2 regions of the Sphingobacterium bambusae genome follow, and region 1 is predicted to be linked to the other one. Evidence: riboswitches for the same ligand, from Rfam matches in the RefSeq annotation. Region 1 holds a riboswitch; the other holds the start of a gene.

Region 1 (3,834 bases):
GCTGGTGCTGACAGAAGAAAATGCCAAAGTAATATTTGCACTTCCTACCCATTGCTTAACGGTGGAATATCCCAATAAAATGGGCGAGGTATTGGGGAGTGCCGCAGATTTGAAAACACCAAAAGTACTACGCCCCATTTTTTACGGCTGCTTTGACTGGCATTCGTCGGTACACGGTTATTGGTCCATTGTTCGTTTGCTAAAGATGTACCCAGAGCTTGATGCAGCTGGAACCGTTCGACAGCAGTTGAAAGCGCACATCACTAAAGAGAACCTATCTGTAGAACTTGCTTTCTTCAACGATAAGAACAACCTTAGCTTTGAGCGCACCTATGGCTGGGCTTGGCTAATGAAGCTACAGCAGGAATTGCTTTCATGGGAAGATCCGGATGCTAAACAATGGGCCTCCGTATTGCAGCCTTTGGCCGACTTGTTGTCTAAACGCACGCAGGCTTATCTAACGAAACTTGTATACCCTATACGCACCGGTCAACACGAAAATACAGCCTTCAGTTTGACGCTCATGTACGAGTATGCGGAAGCGATGGGGGATCATGATTTGCTGAATGCGATAAAAACAAATAGCCTGCGCCTCTTCGAAAACGATAAGAATTGTGATCTAGCCTACGAGCCCAGCGGTTCTGATTTTCTTTCTCCTTGCTTGGAAGAAGCGTACCTGATGAGCAAGGTTCTCGCTAAAGACGAATATAAAACTTGGCTACTCAATTTTATGCCGGTGCTATTCGAAAAGCAAGTAGACCTGCTACAACCTGGTATCGTGAGCGATCGTACCGACGGCAAATTGGTGCACCTTGACGGCTTGAACTTTAGTCGTGCCAATTGCCTGTATGGCATTGGACGCGTGATTCCCGAATTGCAAGCCACTTTGGTTCCGTTGGCCAATCAGCATATCGAGTTTTCCCTTAAGAATATATCCAACGACGATTATATGGGTAGCCATTGGCTGGGCACATTCGCGCTGCTAGCGCTATCTAATCCCAGCCAATAGTTGCTGAATGACGGAAAATAAGCTGTCGTTACCGATGTAGTGGAATGAGGGTATTGTTCTCTAGGCGAACCTTGACAATTTGAATGCTGCTAAAGCCATCTTCTTTGGAGATGATAGGCGATAGATCAATGCCTTTTTTCGCCAAGGCTTTGAGAATCGCATTGCGGAAGGTCGATCGCGAAGCGCCCCAACCGTCACTTTCGACGATGTCATTGTTGATGGTAATCAGCTCCGGAATACTGTAGTTGCTAAATTGCTCCTGCAGATGGGAGGATAAATGAAGGACTGTTGACATACAATTTAAAATTAAAAGTTTAACCATAAATTGTATCCAGAAATTTGTGGGTGTAAAAACAAGCGTTAAACACATTAATTTTGGCTCTTTACCCGTATTATTTTACCACCGTGGTGACGACACTCGGTTGGTATTGCCTAGGCAATTCTGAATACTCTACAAATTTAGTAGTCTTTTTTGTTTTCTGCAACTATTTTATTAAAAAATGTAAACTCGTCAGTTTTTTGTTTTTCTAACGTCAGCAAACTGTCATCCTGTCTGCAAATCTCCTTTTGGAATATTCCTTGTTGATGCCATTAGCATAAAGTAGATAAAAACATAATAGTATATGCAAGAAAAAGGTAGTATTTCGATTCACACCGAGAACATCTTTCCGGTGATCAAAAAGTTCCTCTATTCGGATAACGAGATCTTTTTACGGGAGTTGGTGTCCAATGCAGTGGATGCGTCTCAAAAAATTAAACGTTTGTCGTCTTTGGGCCAGTTTCAGGGCGAGCTTGGCGATTTGACGGTCGACGTTAAATTTGACGAAGCGGCGAAGACGATCACGATCTCTGATCGCGGTATCGGGATGACCGCGGACGAGATTAAAAAATATATCAACCAGATCGCTTTTTCTGGCGCGACCGAATTCATGGAGAAATTCAAGGAAGCAAATGATGCCAATGAGATCATCGGTCGCTTTGGATTGGGCTTCTACTCGGCGTTCATGGTGGCCGACCGCGTAGAAATCGAATCCCTTTCTTACCAAGAAGGAGCAGAGCCAGCACATTGGACTTGCGATGGCAGTACATCTTACGAAATTTCGGAAGGTAGCCGCACCGATCGCGGTACGGATATTATTCTACATGTGAACGAAGAGTCGATCGAGTTCTTGAATAGAAGTCGCTTAGGTGATATCCTGAATAAGTATGCACGCTTTTTACCTGTTCCGGTTCGTTTCGGCACCAAAACCGAATCGCAAGCCGATGGTGAGGATGAAGAAGGAAAGCCAAAATATACATCCATCGACGTTGATAACATCATTAACAACACAAACCCTGCATGGACAAAAGCGCCGGCAGATCTAAAAGATGAGGATTATCTAGCATTCTACCGCGAGCTGTATCCAAATTCCATGGATGAACCTTTGTTCTGGATTCATTTGAACGTGGATTATCCATTCAATTTGACTGGTATTTTGTACTTCCCGAAAGTGAAAAACGAGATGGAGATCCAACGCAACAAAATACAGTTGTACTCCCGTCAAGTGTTCATCACAGATGAAGTGAAGGATATTGTCCCAGAGTTTTTGATGTTGTTACAAGGGGTTATCGACTCGCCGGACATTCCGTTGAACGTTTCTCGTTCGTTCTTGCAGGCAGATAGCAATGTGAAGAAAATCAATAACTACATCACCAAAAAAGTAGCCGATAAATTGAACGAACTGTTCAAAGCTGATCGTAAGAATTTCGAAGAGAAATGGAACGATATTGGCCTCTTTATCAAATATGGTATGTTGAGCGATGAAAAATTTGCGGAGAAAGCCAACGACTTCTGTTTGTTGAAAAGCACGGATGCCTCAAGCTATACCTTGAAGGAATACTACGAAAAGGTAAAGGATATTCAAGTCGATAAGGATGGTAACATCGTTTACTTGTATACCAATGATCAGGCGCAACAAGATGGCTTCATCGGCTCTGTAAAGGCTAAAGGCTATGATGTATTGGTGTTGGATGGTCCTTTGGATACGCATTTTACCAGCTATTTGGAGCAAAAAGGTGGCGAGAAGGTACAGGCTAAGCGTGTAGACGCGGATGTCGTAGACAAGTTGATACCGAAGGACGAACAGCAAACGCTTAGCCTATCGGAGGATGAGTCGAAGAAAGCCTCTGAGATCTTCGAAAAGGCTATCGCTAGAACGGATATGAAGGTGGAGATTGATGCCTTGGCATCGGACGATCTACCCGTAGCTGTTACGCTAGACGAGTTTATGCGACGGATGAAAGATATGGCTAAAACAGGTGGTGGAATGGGCTTCTATGGTACCTTACCTGATAACTATAAGGTAACGGTTAATGGAAACCACCCTTTGGTAAAACGTATCATCGAAAGTGGCGAGGATGAAGGTGCTCGATTAGCCAAACAGGCTTTTGATTTGGCATTGTTGTCACGTGGCTTACTGACCGGTGCTGATCTGACTTCCTTCGTGAAACGTAGTGTAGAGATGATCTAGGTAGCCTTAAGAAAAGCTTTTTACAGTTTTTAAAAGTGGCAAAAGGGGATATGTTGCGTATCCCTTTTAGCCACTTTTATCGTTTGAATAGTTCCTTACGAAAGGCGCTAGGGCTTTGCCCGAATTGTTTTTTAAAGGCTACGGCAAAGTAATTGGCCGAAGAAAAACCTACCTCACGGGCTATTTCATTGATGTGGAAGCCCTCTCTAATCAGGTGCTTAGCTTTCGTGAGGCGACGCTGCAATATATATTCGTTCATACTACAGTTTAGCAAGCTTTTGGCCTTGCGGTAAAGTTGCACCCGTGATATCTGTA
Region 2 (3,834 bases), 1.7 Mb from region 1:
ACCCCTACTTTCGTAATGGGTGTTAACCATAAAGATCTTAAAGCAGAATATACTATCGTTTCTAACGCTTCTTGTACAACGAACTGTCTTGCGCCTATCGCAAAGGTATTGAACGATAACTTCGGTATCGTTGAGGGCTTGATGACAACAGTACACGCCGTAACAGCAACACAGAAAACAGTTGACGGACCTTCAGCGAAAGACTGGAGAGGTGGCCGTGGTGCTTACCAAAACATCATCCCTTCTTCTACAGGAGCTGCTAAAGCCGTAGGTTTGGTTCTTCCTGAATTGAAAGGAAAATTGACAGGTATGTCCCTTCGTGTTCCTACAGCTGACGTTTCTGTTGTTGACTTAACTGTACGCTTAGAAAAAGGTGCTTCTTACGAAGACATCAAGAAAGTAATGAAAGACGCATCTGAAGGCGACTTGAAAGGTATTTTGGGTTATACAGAAGATGAGGTTGTTTCAACGGACTTCTTGGGTGATGCACGTACATCGATCTTCGATGCTAAAGCTGGTATCTCTTTGAACGACAACTTTGTGAAAGTAGTATCTTGGTACGATAACGAGTGGGGTTACTCCAACAAAATTATCGACCTTGCACAAGAGATCGCAAAACTCTAATCGCAACGCGATAAACGATAAAATAAAAGGGGATGCAAATTTTGCATCCCCTTTTTATGTTCGATTTATCCTCCATCGAGGAGCATACTTTATTTCATCAAAAAGCCGCCACCAAGCAGGTCATTTCCCTCATAGAATACTGCCGACTGCCCAGGTGCAATGCCTTTCACCTGATGGGCAAAATCCACTTGCATAATATTCCCTTGTTGCGTCAACAGCGATTGCGCGCCAGCGTCCTTGTACCGTATTTTGGTTACCGCCTCCAAGGGTTGCTCCAACGAAGCATACTTCACCAAATTGATATCGCGTACAAAAGCCTGTGATTTCTCCAACTCGTGTTCCTCACCAAGTACCACCGAATTGCTTTCAGGAAGGATCTCGATAACGAACATCGGTTTTCCCAAGGCAATTCCAAGGCCTTTACGCTGTCCTATCGTAAAGTAAGGGTAGCCAATATGCTTACCTACCACGGTTCCATCAGAAAGAATAAAGTTCCCAGGGCCGATTTCCTCGTCCAAAGTTGGTCTTTTATGGCGCAGGAAGGCACGATAGTCATTATCGGGCACAAAGCATATCTCATAACTTTCCGATTTCTGCGCGAGCTCCGCCTGCCCCATTTCCAAGGCCATTTGGCGTATCTCTTTCTTCGTAAAACTTCCTAATGGGAATTGCGTCCGTGCCAAGTTTTCCTGCGACACGCCCCACAATACATACGATTGGTCCTTATTTTCATCCCGCCCTTTGGAAATCACATAACGGCCATTGTCGTGCATCCGTATATTGGCGTAATGTCCAGTGGCTATAAACTCGCAATCCAATTTATCGGCACGCTTCATAAGCGCCGACCATTTAATATGCGTATTGCACAAGACACAGGGATTGGGTGTTCTACCAGCGATGTATTCATCAACGAAGTTGTCGATCACATAATCACCAAACTCGTCACGAATATCCAAAATATAATGAGGGAAGCCATACCCCACCGCGAGTGCGCGAGCATCATTGATACTATCCAAACTACAGCAGCCCGTCTCTTTTGACGAACCTCCCGCAGACGCATAATCCCAAGTCTTCATCGTAATACCGATAACGTCATAGCCCTGCTCGTGCAACATGACGGCCGCTACGGAACTGTCAACTCCACCACTCATTGCGACCAAAACTCTACCTTTTTTACTCATAATAATTTTGTGAAGTGCAAAGATAGCTTATTTAGCCTTCTACAGTGTTTATTTGATGTAATTTTATCTCAATCAAAATCAATCAGTTGATTCGAGCCCCGAAAATAATTACAGCAAAAGTTTTAGAATTCAAAAAAAGAACCTAGATTTGCAACGCAATGGAAGAAAAATACGTTGCAAAAAGGTGCCATAGCTCAGTTGGTAGAGCAAAGGACTGAAAATCCTTGTGTCGCTGGTTCGAATCCAGCTGGCACCACCCACAATCTGAATGTAACAGATTTAAAACAAAAACTTAGCGGTGCCATAGCTCAGTTGGTAGAGCAAAGGACTGAAAATCCTTGTGTCGCTGGTTCGAATCCAGCTGGCACCACCCACAATCTGAAAGTAACAGATTCAAAATAAAAACTTGACGGTGCCATAGCTCAGTTGGTAGAGCAAAGGACTGAAAATCCTTGTGTCGCTGGTTCGAATCCAGCTGGCACCACAAAAGCCTCTTCTTACGAAGGGGCTTTTCCTTTTAACGCCTTTTTCCATCCTACTTCCATCTTTCAAAAAAATAATTTGCATTATCTGCAAAAAGGACTATATTTGCTGCTGTACTTCAATTGTGGTACACTAATCAACACCTTCCATTGGCTAGGTCTTGATTTATAAAGAAGTGGCGAGAGACTGGCTCGATGACCCACTGGCAACCTTCAGCAGGTGTTGAAAAGGTGCCAATTCCTGTCCAAGGAAATATCTTCTTGGAGCATATAAATGAAATAAGACAATGATAGCACAACATTCAATTTTATTATTTACATCTGTAGTATATCCATTAAGCGCTATTTCTTGTTGCTTTGGCTGTGCCACACGAATGCGCTAGTCGTTCTTGAAAAACGGCAATGGGCGACGCACATGCCCATCCGTCGATATTTCATCTTTGCGAACGACCACCTCTCTCCCCGAAGTGTGCATAACAACATTGTTTAATCATTAATTCCGCATATTATGTCAATAAATAAATCCCATAAATTCGAAACCCTACAGGTTCACGCTGGCCAGGAGGTAGACCCTACAACAGGCGCTCGCGCCTTGCCGATCTACCAAACATCGTCCTATGTATTCAACAATGCTGAGCATGGTGCCAATCTGTTTGCGTTAAAAGAGTTTGGCAATATCTATACGCGCATCATGAACCCCACCACCGACGCGTTTGAAAAGCGCATTGCCGCATTGGAAGGCGGCGTTGCCGCATTGGCTGTGGCATCCGGACAAGCTGCTCAGTTTATCGCGCTGACCAACATCTTGGAGAGTGGAGAAAATTTTGTTGCAGGAGCCAATCTATATGGAGGCACCTACAACCAATTTAAGGTATCTTTCAAGCGCCTAGGCATCGAGGCACGCTTTGCGGCGGATAGCGAAGCCGAAAACATAGAAAAACTAATCGACGACAAAACCAAGGCTATTTACCTAGAAACTATCGGTAATCCCAGCTACAGCATTCCCGATTTCGACAAAATATCTGCCTTGGCAAAAAAATATGATCTACCCCTGATTGTGGACAACACATTTGGCGCTGGAGGTTATCTTTTTAAACCCTTGGAACATGGGGCGCACATTGTTGTCGAGTCGGCCACAAAATGGATCGGCGGACATGGAACTAGTATTGGCGGCGTAATTATCGATGGCGGAAATTACAATTGGAGCAACGGCAAGTTCAAACAGTTTTCCGAACCTTCCGAAGGCTACCACGGCTTGGTATTTTCCGATGTATTTGGCCCCAACGGCCCTTTCGGAAACATACAATTTATCATCCGTGCACGGGTGGAAGGCCTACGCGACTTCGGGCCTGCACTCTCCCCTTTCAACTCCTTTCTCTTAGTACAAGGATTGGAGACCCTTTCTTTGCGCGTGCAACGCCATGTGGACAATGCCTATGAAATAGCGCAATGGCTAGAGGCACATCCGCAGGTTGAAAAGGTAAGTTATCCTGGACTAAAGAATCATCCTTATCATGAGGCTGCCCAAAAGTACCTTAAGAATGGCT

Evidence for each region. Region 1 has a riboswitch for S-adenosylmethionine ahead of SCB77_RS04115 (5-oxoprolinase). Riboswitches for the same ligand answer to the same signal wherever they lie in the genome.
Region 2: it holds a riboswitch for S-adenosylmethionine, as region 1 does, so the genes downstream of both, SCB77_RS20260 (O-acetylhomoserine aminocarboxypropyltransferase/cysteine synthase family protein) here and SCB77_RS04115 (5-oxoprolinase) in region 1, are expected to answer to the same signal.

What each region holds. Positions count from the first base shown of each region.
Region 1 is NZ_CP138332.1:982,335-986,168, reverse strand. It holds gene SCB77_RS04120 (DUF2891 domain-containing protein) at 1-1,009, shown strand, start outside; gene SCB77_RS04115 (5-oxoprolinase) at 1,038-1,304, opposite strand; SAM-I-IV-variant riboswitch at 1,370-1,464, opposite strand; gene htpG (molecular chaperone HtpG) at 1,633-3,519, shown strand; gene SCB77_RS04105 (substrate-binding domain-containing protein) at 3,596-3,834, opposite strand, start outside.
Region 2 is NZ_CP138332.1:4,889,158-4,892,991, reverse strand. It holds gene gap (type I glyceraldehyde-3-phosphate dehydrogenase) at 1-624, shown strand, start outside; gene mnmA (tRNA 2-thiouridine(34) synthase MnmA) at 714-1,805, opposite strand; tRNA gene SCB77_RS20275 (tRNA-Phe) at 1,989-2,061, shown strand; tRNA gene SCB77_RS20270 (tRNA-Phe) at 2,103-2,175, shown strand; tRNA gene SCB77_RS20265 (tRNA-Phe) at 2,217-2,289, shown strand; SAM riboswitch class I at 2,451-2,564, shown strand; gene SCB77_RS20260 (O-acetylhomoserine aminocarboxypropyltransferase/cysteine synthase family protein) at 2,796-3,834, shown strand, end outside.